DNA from 3 places in the Ensifer sp. 2TAB8 genome. Region 3 is predicted to be linked to each of the others. Evidence: riboswitches for the same ligand, from Rfam matches in the RefSeq annotation. Region 3 holds a riboswitch; each other region holds the start of a gene.
What was found. A riboswitch is a leader RNA that binds a small molecule or an ion and turns the genes downstream of it on or off. The one in region 3 is predicted to bind cobalamin.
Positions count from the first base shown of each region.

Region 1: linked by a shared signal. The riboswitch ahead of AB4Z53_RS17480 (DUF1636 family protein) and the one ahead of AB4Z53_RS07820 (CbtB domain-containing protein) in region 3 are both predicted to bind cobalamin.
Region 2: linked by a shared signal. The riboswitch ahead of cobU (bifunctional adenosylcobinamide kinase/adenosylcobinamide-phosphate guanylyltransferase) and the one ahead of AB4Z53_RS07820 (CbtB domain-containing protein) in region 3 are both predicted to bind cobalamin.

Region 1 is NZ_JBFRGB010000010.1:11,221-15,428, forward strand. Features, by position in the region: gene aspT (aspartate-alanine antiporter) at 1-898, opposite strand, end outside; cobalamin riboswitch at 1,353-1,568, shown strand; gene AB4Z53_RS17480 (DUF1636 family protein) at 1,674-2,087, shown strand; gene AB4Z53_RS17485 (ABC transporter ATP-binding protein) at 2,164-2,970, shown strand; gene AB4Z53_RS17490 (ABC transporter substrate-binding protein) at 2,967-3,920, shown strand; gene AB4Z53_RS17495 (iron ABC transporter permease) at 3,924-4,208, shown strand, end outside.
Region 2 is NZ_JBFRGB010000010.1:82,163-86,370, forward strand. Features, by position in the region: gene AB4Z53_RS17845 (oxidoreductase) at 1-710, opposite strand, end outside; gene AB4Z53_RS17850 (AraC family transcriptional regulator) at 861-1,814, opposite strand; cobalamin riboswitch at 2,133-2,281, shown strand; gene cobU (bifunctional adenosylcobinamide kinase/adenosylcobinamide-phosphate guanylyltransferase) at 2,723-3,247, shown strand; gene cobW (cobalamin biosynthesis protein CobW) at 3,251-4,208, shown strand, end outside.
Region 3 is NZ_JBFRGB010000002.1:435,623-439,830, reverse strand. Features, by position in the region: gene AB4Z53_RS07835 (glucoamylase family protein) at 1-495, shown strand, start outside; gene AB4Z53_RS07830 (ferric iron reductase) at 492-1,340, shown strand; gene AB4Z53_RS07825 (CbtA family protein) at 1,385-2,182, opposite strand; gene AB4Z53_RS07820 (CbtB domain-containing protein) at 2,380-2,556, opposite strand; cobalamin riboswitch at 2,599-2,862, opposite strand; gene AB4Z53_RS07815 (TetR family transcriptional regulator) at 2,861-3,553, opposite strand; gene AB4Z53_RS07810 (NAD(P)H-binding protein) at 3,658-4,208, shown strand, end outside.

The DNA.
Region 1 (4,208 bases), on a different contig from region 3:
AGAGCTCCTTGTCCTCGACCTCGATGAGCTTGCTGTCGAGGTTTTCGACGAGCACGGCACGCCGGCCCGAAAAGGCAACGACGTCACCTGGCTGCAGCACGGTGTTGCCGTCGGCTTCGATGATCTGGTCGCCGCGACGCAGACGTTCGACAAAGACACGGATGCCGGGAAGAATGTCCTTGACCGGCTTGCCGGTCAGCCCGCTTGCCTGATCGACGCGGTAGGCGCGAAGGCCGAAATCGTGATAGGCGCGGGTGATGCCGGGTTCGCTGCTCTCGGTGCCGCCGCCAAGCTTGGCCTCATATTCCCGGCACGCCGCCGGAAGGTCGATACCGAGAAGCTTTGGCCCAAGCTGGGCGAGGATGATGGCCGAGCCGATCGTGCCCCAGATATAGGTCACCGCATAGGCGATCGGGATCTGGTCGGCAAAGGCCTTGGCCTGCTCGGCCGGCAGCCCGAGGGAGTTGATCTGATCCGTCGCGACGCCGATTGCAGCCGAGATCGTCTGCGATCCCGCATACATGCCGGCGCCATAGCCGAGCGGAAGCCCGGCGATCAGCGCGCAGAGATAGGGAACGATGAGGCACAGCACCAGGACAGACAGCGCGAAGGCGATCTGCTTTGGTCCGTCGGTGCTGAGGCCGCGCACGAACTGGGGTCCGACGCCGTAGCCGACGGCGAAGAGGAAGATCAGGAACAGGGTGGATTTCAGGTCACCGGAAACCTGGATGCCCAGCTGCCCGATGAGAACACCGGCAAGAAGCGTTGCGGTGACGTTTCCGAGATTGAATCCCGCGACCTTGATCGGCCCGATCAGGAAGCCGATGCCGAGTGCCAGGAAGACGGCCACGGGCGGGTATGTCCGAAGTGTGTCGACGAAGAAATCGATGGGATTCACTACTTTTCCCTTCAGAAAGTTGAGTTGCCATCACTTCATTTCGGGATTGCGCCATTTCTGTACTGCGCGGCGAAGTTGAGTTTATTGGTGCGTTACCGATGCCCAATCTTAGCTTTGCCGATTGTCGCTTCGGCCGATGATTTTCTCAACAGACATGGGGTTACGTGAGCGTAACGTACGTTAAGATTGCCGGCATTTGCGCATGGCGCTGGCGCTTTTTGTGGGCGCGCCGGCACCAGTCGGAAAGCATCGGGCCGGGTGGTCGGCCGATCGGCGTGCGCAGGGCGGATCGGGGGGGGCGCCGGGCAGCGCCGCCGCGGCAAATTTCGCCGGCTACTCAACTTTGGCATTGCAATACGTTATGTTATTGTATAACAAATCCTGCATGACGAAACGCCGCATGTTGATAGGTCCGTAGCGCATGCCCCTAGCAGTTGTTTCATCGGCCGATTCATGCGAGGAAGAGCGTGATGGTGCTGCGTCCGCGGAAATGCGGAAGCGGCTGAAAAGGGAACACGGAACGGACGACCCAAATGGGGCCGAAACCGTGGCTGCCCCCGCAACTGTGAGCGGAAAGCGCATTCACACCATGTCACTGGTCTAAGACCGGGAAGACGTGGATGCGCCGCGACCCGCGAGCCAGGAGACCTGCCATCGAACCGATCAACCACAACGGACGGGGTGTTCCGATGGAAAAGAACTGGCTTTCGCGCGACGGTCATCCGTCATCCTGCCGCTTCGCCATCTCCTGCCGTCACTCCGGCGGAGAGAGAAAATGGCTGAGCCGAATTCCCGACAGCACAAGATAACGGTTTGCACCGATTGCCGTTTTACCCGCGGTCCCTGCCTGCCGGGCGCCGAGCTGATAAAGCGTCTCAACCGCAGCATCGCCGCGCTCGGCGAGCCGCTCGATCGTGATTTCTCGATCGCCGGCACCGTCTGCATGGCGGCTTGCACGCGACCCTGCACCATTGCCTTCCAGGCGACGGGCAAGGCGACCTATCTCTTCGGTGATATCTCGCCGGAAGAGGATATCGACGACCTCGTCCGCTTCGCCGCCACCTATGCCGAACGCGGCGACGGCATGACGCGTGCCGCCGAGCGTCCGCGCGGCCTCAAGACAAAGACGCTCGCTCGCATTCCGGCGGCAGTGCTCGTCTCCGAAGACATCGGAGGACGGTTCCAATGAGCGCGACACGCAAAGGGTGGCGACGACCTCTGGTGCGCGGGCAGAAATGCGCCGCGGCGCGGGGAGGGACGCGGTCATGACCTGTTCAGCGACGGGAGCTGCCCTCAAGGTGGAAGGCCTTTGCTGGGGGCCCCGTGCGGGCCTGACCCTGGTCGAAGACATGGATTTCTCGATCGAAGCGGGCAGCCGCCTTGCGATCCTCGGGCCGAACGGCGCTGGCAAGACCTCGCTTCTGCGCTGCCTCTACCGGGCGGTGCAGCCGAATGCCGGCCGAATCGAGATCGACGGCGTCGACCTCTGGTCGATCTCGGCGCGCGAGGCGGCGAAGACGATTGCCGTCGTGCTGCAGGAAATGCCCGGCGACTTTCCCTTCAGCGTGCGTGACGTGGTGATGATGGGACGCATCCCGCGGCGAGAGGGGCTCAACGGCTGGACGGAGACGGACCGCGAGCGCGTGCAGCATGCGCTCTCTCATCTCGATCTTTCCCACCTCGCCGGCCGCCAGTTCGCAACACTTTCGGGCGGCGAAAAGCAGCGGGTGCTGATTGCCCGGGCACTCGCCCAGGAGCCGCGCATCATCATCCTCGACGAGCCGACCAACCATCTCGACATCCGTCACCAGCTCGAAATCCTCGAGCTCTTGCAGACGCTGAAGCTGACGATCGTTTCGACGCTGCACGACATCAATCTCGCCGCCGAATTCGCGACCGATGTCGCAATCGTGACCGCGGGGCGGCTGACGGCCTTCGGAACTCCCGATGCGGTGCTGAACCCGCGCGCGCTTTCCACCGCCTTCGGCGTCACTGCCACCGCCCACGGCACCGCCGTTGCCGGCAGCGCCCGTTTCTCCTTTTCGCTTCCTCGACAGGGATCCATTTCATGAAGATCAATATTGCCTCCTCTACCTTGCTGTTTCTCATTGCCGCCGCCACGCCGGCGCTCGCCTATCCGGTGACCGTCAAGAGCTGCAACCGCGAGGTGACCTTCGACGCAGCGCCGAAACGGGCGATCGCCAACGACGTCAACCTGGTGGAGATGATGCTGGCGCTGAAACTGCAGGCCCACATGGTCGGCTATACCGGCGTTTCCGGCTGGAAGACGCTCGATGAAAAACTGCGCGAAGGTGTGAAGGAACTGCCGGAGCTTGCGGAGAAATATCCGACCAAGGAAGTGCTCTTGAATGCCGACGCCGATTTCTTCTTCGCCGGCTGGAACTACGGCATGAAGGTCGGTGGCGAAGTGACGCCCGAGACATTGGCGCCCTTCAAGATCGGCGTCTACGAACTCACCGAATCCTGCATCCACGTCATGGCCAGGGAGAAGCCCTCGATGGACGACATGTTCGTCGATCTCCTCAATCTCGGCCGCATCTTCGGCGTCGAGGATCGGGCCGAAGCGCTGGTCGCGGGTTATCGCAGCCAGCTCGCCGAGATCACCAAGGCCAATGCCGGCAACGCCAAGCCGACCCGCGTCTTCGTCTATGATTCCGGCGAGGAGAAGCCCTTCACGTCGGGTCGCTTCGGCATTCCGACCGCGATGATCGAGGCTGCCGGCGGCGCCAACATCATGGACGATGTCGACAAGAGCTGGGTGGAAGTCTCCTGGGAGCCGGTGATCGAGCGGAACCCGGAGGTGGTGATGATCGTCAACTACGGCGAGGTGAAAGCCGAGGACAAGATCGCTTTCATGAAGAGCAACCCGGCCTTCACCAATGTCGACGCGGTGAAGAACGACCGTTTCGTCGTGCTCGATTATGTCGAGGCGACGCCCGGACCGCGCAACATCGACGCCATCGCCCGGCTTTCGAAGGCATTTCACGGGCAGGGCCTGTAACCGATGCTGGCTGAGGATACGTCGGCTGCTCCCGTTGCCGTTTCGCGGGTTTCCCCGGCGCGGGCGCTCCGCGGCGGGGTCGGGTTGTTCGCGGCTGTGCTGCTGCTGCTTCTCACCGTGACCGCCGGCGTGTCGCTCGGCTCGGCGCCGATCCCCGTGACCACCGTCTGGTCGATCGTTGCCGGAAAGCTTGTGCCCGGCAGTGTCGAGGCCTTCTGGTCGGCCGGGCGCGAAAGCATCGTCTGGGACGTGCGCCTGCCGCGGGTGATGCTGGCGGGGCTTGTCGGC
Region 2 (4,208 bases), on a different contig from region 3:
TTCACGGCCTTGGAAACCACGTCCGCGATGACCTGCGGGGAGGAGCCGCCGCCGTGCTCGTAGCTGTCGGTGGTGGCCTTGGAGACGTTCTTCGCCATCGTGCCGTAGGCGGTGTTGCCCGAGAACTTCATCATCGGGCCTTCCATCACGTTGGCGAATGCGGTCTGGATGACGCCGGGCTCAACGACCACGACTTCGATGCCGAACTGTTGCAGTTCCAGGCGAAGGCAGTCCGACAGGCCTTCCAGCGCGTGTTTCGACGCGTGATACCAGGCACCGAGCGGCGTGTAGATCTTGCCGCCCATCGAGGTGATGTTGATGATCTTGCCCGCGCGCTTCTCGCGCATGTAGGGCACCAGATCCTGGATCAGTGCGGCCGCGCCGAAGAGGTTCACGTCGAACTGATAGCGGGCCTCGCTGAGAGGTACGTCTTCGACCGAGCCGTAAAGTCCGAAACCGGCATTGTTGACCAGTACGTCAACGCCACCGAATTGCTGGGTGATCTCGGCGACCGCGGATTTTCGGCTGGCCTCGTCCGCGACATCCAGCGCGATGGGATGTGCGCCGAGCGCTCTCAGATCGTCCATCTGCTCCACCCGGCGGGCGGCAACGATGACGGTCAGACCGTCCTTGATCAGCTGCTTTGCGATGACCTTGCCCATGCCCGAGGAGGCGCCGGTGACGAGAGCGGTTTTCCGTGCGATTGCCATGATCTTCTCCAATCCTTGCGGGCGTCATGCCCGTCGTTCGTCGGAGATCAATCTGGCGTATCGCCTGGATTTCTTCAAAATCGCTTCGTGCCAATCAACTATCGGAACACGCCAAACCGCTATCTCCCGGTGCAGACGTGGCGGTCTTTCTCAGTGCGTCACCGTTCCCCGCGCCTCGGCGGGCGTCATGCCGGTCCAGCCCTGGAAGGCGCGATAGAAGGAATTCGGCTCTCGGTAGGCCAGCAGATAGGAGATTTCCTCGACGTTCAGCCCGTCTTCGCCGAGATAATGCATCGCCAGCTCCGCGCGGGTCGATGCCAGCACCGTCTGAAAGGTTTCACCTTCCTCCTTCAGTTGCCGTTGCAGGGTGCGCTTCGACATGGCGAGCCGCCTGCACATAGCCTCGATACTGGCTTCGCCCGACGGCAGCATGTCATGCAAAACGCGCTTCGCCCGCTGCACGATCGGCGTATCGGTTTCATGCGCCTCCATTTCGCGGCGCAGGTTTTTCTCGAACTCCGGCCAGGATTCCTCGTTTTCGGTGATCAGCGGCAGATCGGCATCTTCTCTGCGCAAGGAGAGGCGCGCTCCGCCGTCAAGCTCCGGTTCACAGCCAAGGAACTCGAGCACGTCCTTGCCGAGGTTGGGCAATGCCGGCAGATGGAGCCGCGCAGGCCGGATGAACTCGGCGGTGTAGCAGCGGGCCGATTCCAGAAGGTAGAGCGCCTCGAACCAGACCAGTTGCGGCGGGGCCGGAATTTTAGGGTCCACCGTGCCGATCTCGATATGCAGAAATCGGTCGTCCTCGGACACTTCCAGCTTCATCGGTCCCATCAGCGGCTTGAACACTGACAGGCGCTTGAACCCGATGCGCACGTCCGGCGAACAGGAGAAGGAAAACATGGCCGGTGTGAACGGTGCGTGGGCAAAGAGCTTGCTCAGATAGAGCGGCAGGTCGGGCCGGTCAGCTTCGATCTCGATGGCGCGCCAGAGGGCGAACACCTGCGCTGGTGTCAGGCCCTTGCCTTCGTTGCGAAGAATATCTCGCGGCAGCCCGGCCCGGCGCACCGCCTGTTCGGCGGAGATCTTCAGCAGCTTGGCCACCTGGGTGATGGATCTCGCCACGGGATAAAGGCGGTTTGACATGGTCGCCTGCAAATTCGAGTTCATCGTTCTCCTCTTTTCTGCGCTCGGGAACAAAGGTGCGCCAGAGCCTGATGCCACATTGGCACATTCTGATAGCGCTTTGGCGCAAGGTGAGAGTGAGAGGGCGAGGGCCTCGGGCGAAGGCGGACGAGCAATCCATTTCGCCGTGTCTGGCTGGCTGCGGCCGTCTGCCTGTTGCTCGACAAATCGTCGCGCGGCGCAACCAAGCCGGGGAGGTGTCGCAAGCGTCGATTGACTTTGGGTCGGCCGCTTCCTAATCATCAGGTGTTGGATGGTTCCCCCTCATCGTGGCGATCGGGGGGAATAATTGGGAATGTGACGGATGGACCCAAATCGGGCATCCTTATCGCAGCCGACCCCGCGACTGTAGAACGGTCAGGGTTCGCCATCGGGTTCGATATCGGGCTGTCAGCCGGTTGCATGGGGCAACCGAGGCAGGTCGGGGTCGAGCCGGAAAAGCCACTGGCGTGGCATCGTGATCAGCCGGGTTGGACGCCTCTTCTTCTACGAATCGTCCGCCTTTCACGATGTTCCCCGCAGCGCCGCGGGTCGGAAACGACGCGCAAAGGTTCGCTGTGGCACCGGAAAGACGCCGGGAAGGTGAGGCGGGCCGCTCGGGTCCTGACATCGGAACCTCGCACTTATGGGCGAGGCGATGCGGGCCCGTGACGCCGTGAGCCAGGAGACCTGCCATCCGGCATGGGCATTCCGCCCGAGGGGACTGTTGGTCCCCAACGCCATCACGGAGGTTGTTTTGGCTTTCAGATGCTTTCCCGAACGCGCCGCCGGCGCGTCGAACGGCTTTTGCCACCCGCCGCTGAGGCGGGTGTTCTGAGGCGGCGGCGATGAGCACTTACAGTGCCGGACCGGTCCTGGTCCTTGGCGGCGCCCGCTCCGGCAAATCCAGCTTTTCCGAGAGGCTTGTCGAAGCGTCCGGCCTCACCATGCATTATGTCGCCACGGGACGGGCCTGGGACGATGAAATGCGCGAGCGGATCGATCATCACAGGACACGCCGCGGCGAAGGCTGGACGACGCATGAGGAGCCGCTTGATCTCCTGGGTACCCTCAGGCGCATCGATAACCCGGGCCATGTGGTCCTGATCGACTGCCTGACGTTATGGGTCACCAATCTCATGCTGGAAGAGCGCGACATGACGGCGGAGTTCGCCGCGCTTGCTACGTACCTGCCTGAGGCGCGGGCGCGCCTCATCTTTGTTTCCAACGAGGTCGGCCTCGGCATCGTGCCCGAGAACCGCATGGCCCGCGAGTTTCGCGACCATGCCGGCCGGCTTCACCAGATCGTTGCGGAGAAATCCGCTGAAGTTTACTTTGTCGCGGCCGGTTTGCCGCTGAAAATGAAGGGTTGATCCATGACCACTGCGAGAGCCAACCAGGGCAAGATCCCGGCGACCGTCATCACCGGCTTCCTTGGCGCCGGCAAGACGACGATGATCCGCAATCTGCTGCAGAACGCCGACGGCAAGCGCATCGCGCTGATCATCAACGAGTTCGGCGATCTCGGCGTCGATGGCGACGTGCTGAAGGGCTGCGGCGCCGAGGCCTGCACCGAGGACGACATCATCGAGCTCACCAATGGCTGCATCTGCTGCACCGTTGCCGACGATTTCATCCCGACCATGACCAAGCTGCTCGAGCGCGAAAACCGTCCTGACCATATCATCATCGAAACCTCGGGCCTCGCCTTGCCGCAGCCGCTGATCGCCGCCTTCAACTGGCCGGATATCCGCAGCGAAGTGACCGTCGACGGCGTCGTCACCGTGGTCGACAGCGCTGCCGTTGCCGCCGGCCGCTTTGCCGACGATCATGACAAGGTTGATGCGCTGCGCGTCGAGGACGACAATCTCGACCATGAAAGCCCGATCGAGGAACTGTTCGAGGACCAGTTGACCGCTGCCGATCTCATCGTTCTCAACAAGACCGACCTGATCGACGCCTCCGGCCTCAAGGCCGTGCGCGACGAGGTGTCTTCGCGCACCAGCCGCAAGCCGGCCATGATCGAGGCGAAGAACGGCGAAGTCGCCGCTGCCATCCTGCTTGGCCTCGGTGTCGGTACGGAAAGCGATATCGCCAACCGCAAGTCGCATCATGAAATGGAGCATGAGGCGGGCGAGGAGCACGACCACGACGAGTTCGACAGTTTTGTCGTCGAGCTCGGTTCGATCGCCGATCCCTCGGCCTTCATCGATCGCCTGAAGGGCGTGATTGCCGAGCACGACGTTCTGCGCCTCAAGGGCTTTGCCGACGTGCCCGGCAAGCCGATGCGTCTCCTGATCCAGGCGGTCGGCGCCCGCATCGACCAGTATTATG
Region 3 (4,208 bases):
CGTGACTATGCGCGGCAAAACCCGGGCCGCTTCGCCGGCTATGGCGAAGACCTCTGGGGGCTCAGCGCCTGCCACGCGCCACATGGCCAGCTGCGCCTCAAGGACGGGCGCTGGCAGCGACTTCGGGGCTACGCCAATCGCGGCGCACCTTTCGGTCCGGATGACGGCACGCTTGTGCCCTGGGCGGCGGCGGCCTGTCTGCCGTTCTGTGCGGATGCGTCGCTATCGGCGCTCAGCCACATGACGGCCAGCTACCCCGGGCTTCTGAAGGCGGGGCGCTTTCCGGGCGGCTTCAATCCGAGCCTCCCGGGCGAGGGGCCGGAGGGGTGGATCGACGCGCGCGTCGTCGGCCTTGACCAAGGGCTCGTCGTGATGATGATCGAGAACTGGCGGAGCGGCTTCGTCTGGGAGTTGACGCGTAGTCTGCCTGCGATCCGGCACGGACTTGAGCGTGCGGGATTTGAAGGTGGCTGGCTGGCGACGGAGACGGTATGAATTTGGGAGGCCAGCAACAGATTGCGCAGACCGGGGAAGGATATCCGCCCCGGGTGCTGGCAGTGGTCGAGCGGTTGTGCGCTCAGTTCCCTGACGCCGGTGTCTCGCTCGGGCCGGCGGACGGAGCCTTCAGCGCACCGGCCGGCTTCTGGGCTGCGGGCGGGGCCGGGATCGAGGAGAGCCTCGCCTATCAGGACTTTTTCGCAGTCGGCATGACGGACCGGATCCGGGCCGCGCATCTGATCGCCTTTTACAGTCGCCAGGTAAGTGTGGTTCTCGGCGCGCTCTATCTCGGTGCGGGCGTCCAGGCTGAGATCGCCGGCATTCGCTTAGAAGACTGGAGCCGCCTTCACCAGGACCGCGCGGTTGCCGGCAAACGCTATCATTTCCAAGTGGATCTGGCGGAGAGATTGCAGCAGCCGGAATGCATCGGCGTTTTCGAGCGCGGCTTCACAGCCCATCTGGCGCCGGTCATCGCGATCCTGAAGAAACGCTCGGGGCTTTCCTCCGGGGCGCAGTGGCGGCTGGCGGCGGATTCGCTTGCCGGCGCGTTCCTGGAGATCGGACGGGCGATCGGGGACGAAGCGCGCGGCATGGCTGAGGCGCTCGCGATCGTCAAACGGCCGGGTTCGCGGCTGTTTTCGGAAGAGATCGGCTACGAGGAGATCTCCGCCACCGATCCGGCAAGCGGCGCGCAACTGTCGCGCCAGTACCGAATCCGCTGCGGCTGTTGCCTCTATTTCAAGACGGAGGGCGGCAGCATCTGCGATACCTGCGTCCTGCTGGAGCCGGACGATCGCCGCGTGCGGCTGGCAGCGCGTCTGACGCAAAACGGCGGGGCTTGAACCCCGCCGTTTTATGTTCTGGTGCCTGCTAAGGCGCATTGGGTTCAATGCGATTTGAGGAAGCGCTCGTTGATGAAGCCGGAGACAACGCCGAGAACGATCCAGAAGGCGAGCGTGGTGGCGAGCGCGGCGACCGCGAACTCGGCGCCGAGCACGGCCGGGACGTTGCTGGAGATATCGAGTGGCTGCGGCGCGCCGTAGACATGGGGTGCGGCGATCAGCACGAGGCCGGCAACCTTGGATACGATTTCCTCGCGCAGAACCAGGAGATAGAGGCCGACTGCGGAGAGAGCGACGGTTGCCAGCCACCAGGTTTGGCGGTCGCCGAGTTCGGCTGCCGGGAAGCCCGGCAGTTCCGGCGGCAGGCCGATCGCCGGCAGCATGTGCACCGCGAGCCAGCCGCAAGCGCCCCAGAGCGCGCCGTTCCTAAGCGTGATCGGATAGCCGATCACCAGGCTGACGCCGGCGAGCAGCAGGCCGAAGCCGGAGCCGGTGACGAGGTTTGCCATCAGCGTGCCGGAGAAGCGGCTCAAACCGAACATGATGCCGCCTTCCTCATGTTCGCCTTCGTGCGCATAGGCCGGCGTGATCGGCGACAGCGCGTCGAGCACGGCGCCAAGCGGCGATACCGCCTTCAGCGACGAATGCTGGTCATGGCCCTCGGCGGCCGGCTGTGCCGCACCCGGCTGGCTGGCCGGCTGTTCGGCCGCGGCCGGAGCCTCGCCTTCGAATTGCTCCGCATGCAGGATCAGCGGCGTTACCCGCAGTTCCTGGGCGCCGGTCATGAAGACACCGGCAATCAGTCCAGCCACGATCGCGGCCAGAAGCGTTCTGACAATCATCTTGAATTCCCTCGATAACGGCAAACGCCACGCGTTTCGGCGTGGTTGTTGAGCCTTCCCATTCGCTGTGCCACACGGACGGTGCTTGCATGTTCGCCAAAGTGCCATGCGCAAACGCCGACATCCGGCGTGAGCCGGATGCATTCAGGTCCGTAGCTATTTCGATGCGGAACGTTGTTCACGTTCCGGCGCATCGTTTAGTGGCAGGGGAAGCCGTAGGAGTGGCGGGTGTCGTGCGCGGTGTCGTGCAGCACGGCCGAATTGGCCAGGCCGGCACCGAAGACGAGGAATGCGCCGATGAAAAGGGCGATGACGCCAGCGGTCAGACGATCGCTGAGGGAGAGCGGGGTGCTCGAAATGGTAGACGTAGCCATGACAACCTCCGTGATGGCATCGGGAAATTCCCGGTGTGGGCCCTATGCCCGTATCGAGTGGCAGGTTTCCTGGCTCACGGCGCTGGGCGAAATGCCCGGGATCTGCCTCGCCTTCCCAGTTCGACCCCCCTCTCGGGGCCTGTTCCAGTGGCTTCTTCCGGATTGCTCCGGAACGGCAAGATCAACGTCGCTCTACAGTCGCGGGGTCGGCCGTGATTTGAATGCCCAGCATGGGTCCATCCGTCACGTTCCCGTTTACTCCCGAAACGCGTTCGCGTCCCGGGAACCAATCGATCCAAAATGATTAGGAGCGTGTCATGGCATTGTCAATTGAGCCTGCGCCGCCGGCCGCTTCATCCGCGACAAAATCGCGAAGCATCATCTGCTTGTAGGCCTCGACGATGCGGTCGCCCTCCGGCCGATCGACCGAGACGGCAAGTCGCATGGTGCAGTCGCCGAGATGCATGATCAGGAAGGCAGCGCTGTCGATCGTTTCGCGCGGCGTCTCGGGCGCAAAGCGGGCCCAGACATCGGCCAGAAGCTTGCCGCCGGTGCGGCTTTGCTGGAGGTCGACCTCACGCAGCGCCTTGTCGGCCTGCATCGCCGACCAGATGTCGCGCATGACAGGCTCGGCCAGGAACATGTCGTAGTAGATGTCGAACAGCAGTGAGAAGGCGTCGCGCAGTTCTGCCATCGACGTGACCTTGGCCAGTTCGGCGGCGATGCACTCGTTGCACACGGCATTGTAGCGCTCGGCCAGCGTACGCACGATCGCCGCCTTGTCCGGGAAGTACTGGTAGAGCGACCCGATCGAAATCCCCGCCTTTTCAGCGACTTCGCTCATGCGCATGGCGTCGCTGCCCTTCTCCTGGATGAGTGCCGTCGCGCAGGCAAGGATCTGCTCCACGCGCTCGCGGCTGCGCTTCTGGCTGGGCGTCCGGCGCAACGTGGTCTCGTCGTCGGCGGGAAGTGTGGCGGGGCTTGCATCTGGAATCATGAGTAATGCTCACATTTTGACTTGACTCCTAAAATACGAGGATTTATCACATTTGCAAATGTGAGAGATGCTCATGTTTGTTGGTGAAACCTCAGGAGGAAAYGATGTCTCAGAAAGTCACACTGGTTTTGGGCGGTACCGGCAAGACGGGGCGGCGGGTGGCCGAGCGCCTTCGGGAGCGGGGCATAGCGGTGCGCATCGGCGCCCGTTCGGCGTCGCCGTCCTTCGACTGGACGGACGAGGCGACCTGGGCGCGCGTCCTTGAAAATGTCGATCGCATCTATGTCTGCTACCAGCCGGATCTGGCGGTGCCGGGCGCCGTCGACGTCATCGACCGGTTCTCGAGCCTTGCCGTTCGCTCGGGCATCAAGCGGCTGGTGCTGCTGTCGGGCCGCGGCGAGGACGAGGCGGAAGCGGCCGAGCGCGCGCTGCAGGCCTCCGGCGCCGACTGGACGGTCATCCGTGGCAGCTGGTTCTTCGAGAATTTTGACGAAGGCTTCTTGGCCGATGGCGTGATGAGCGGGTCGGTCTTCCTGCCGGTGGACGAGGTCACTGAGCCCTTCGTCAGCTGCGACGACATTGCCGATGTGGCGGTCGCGGCGCTTCTGGACGACGCACATATCGGCAAGGTCTATTCGTTGACCGGCCCGCGGCT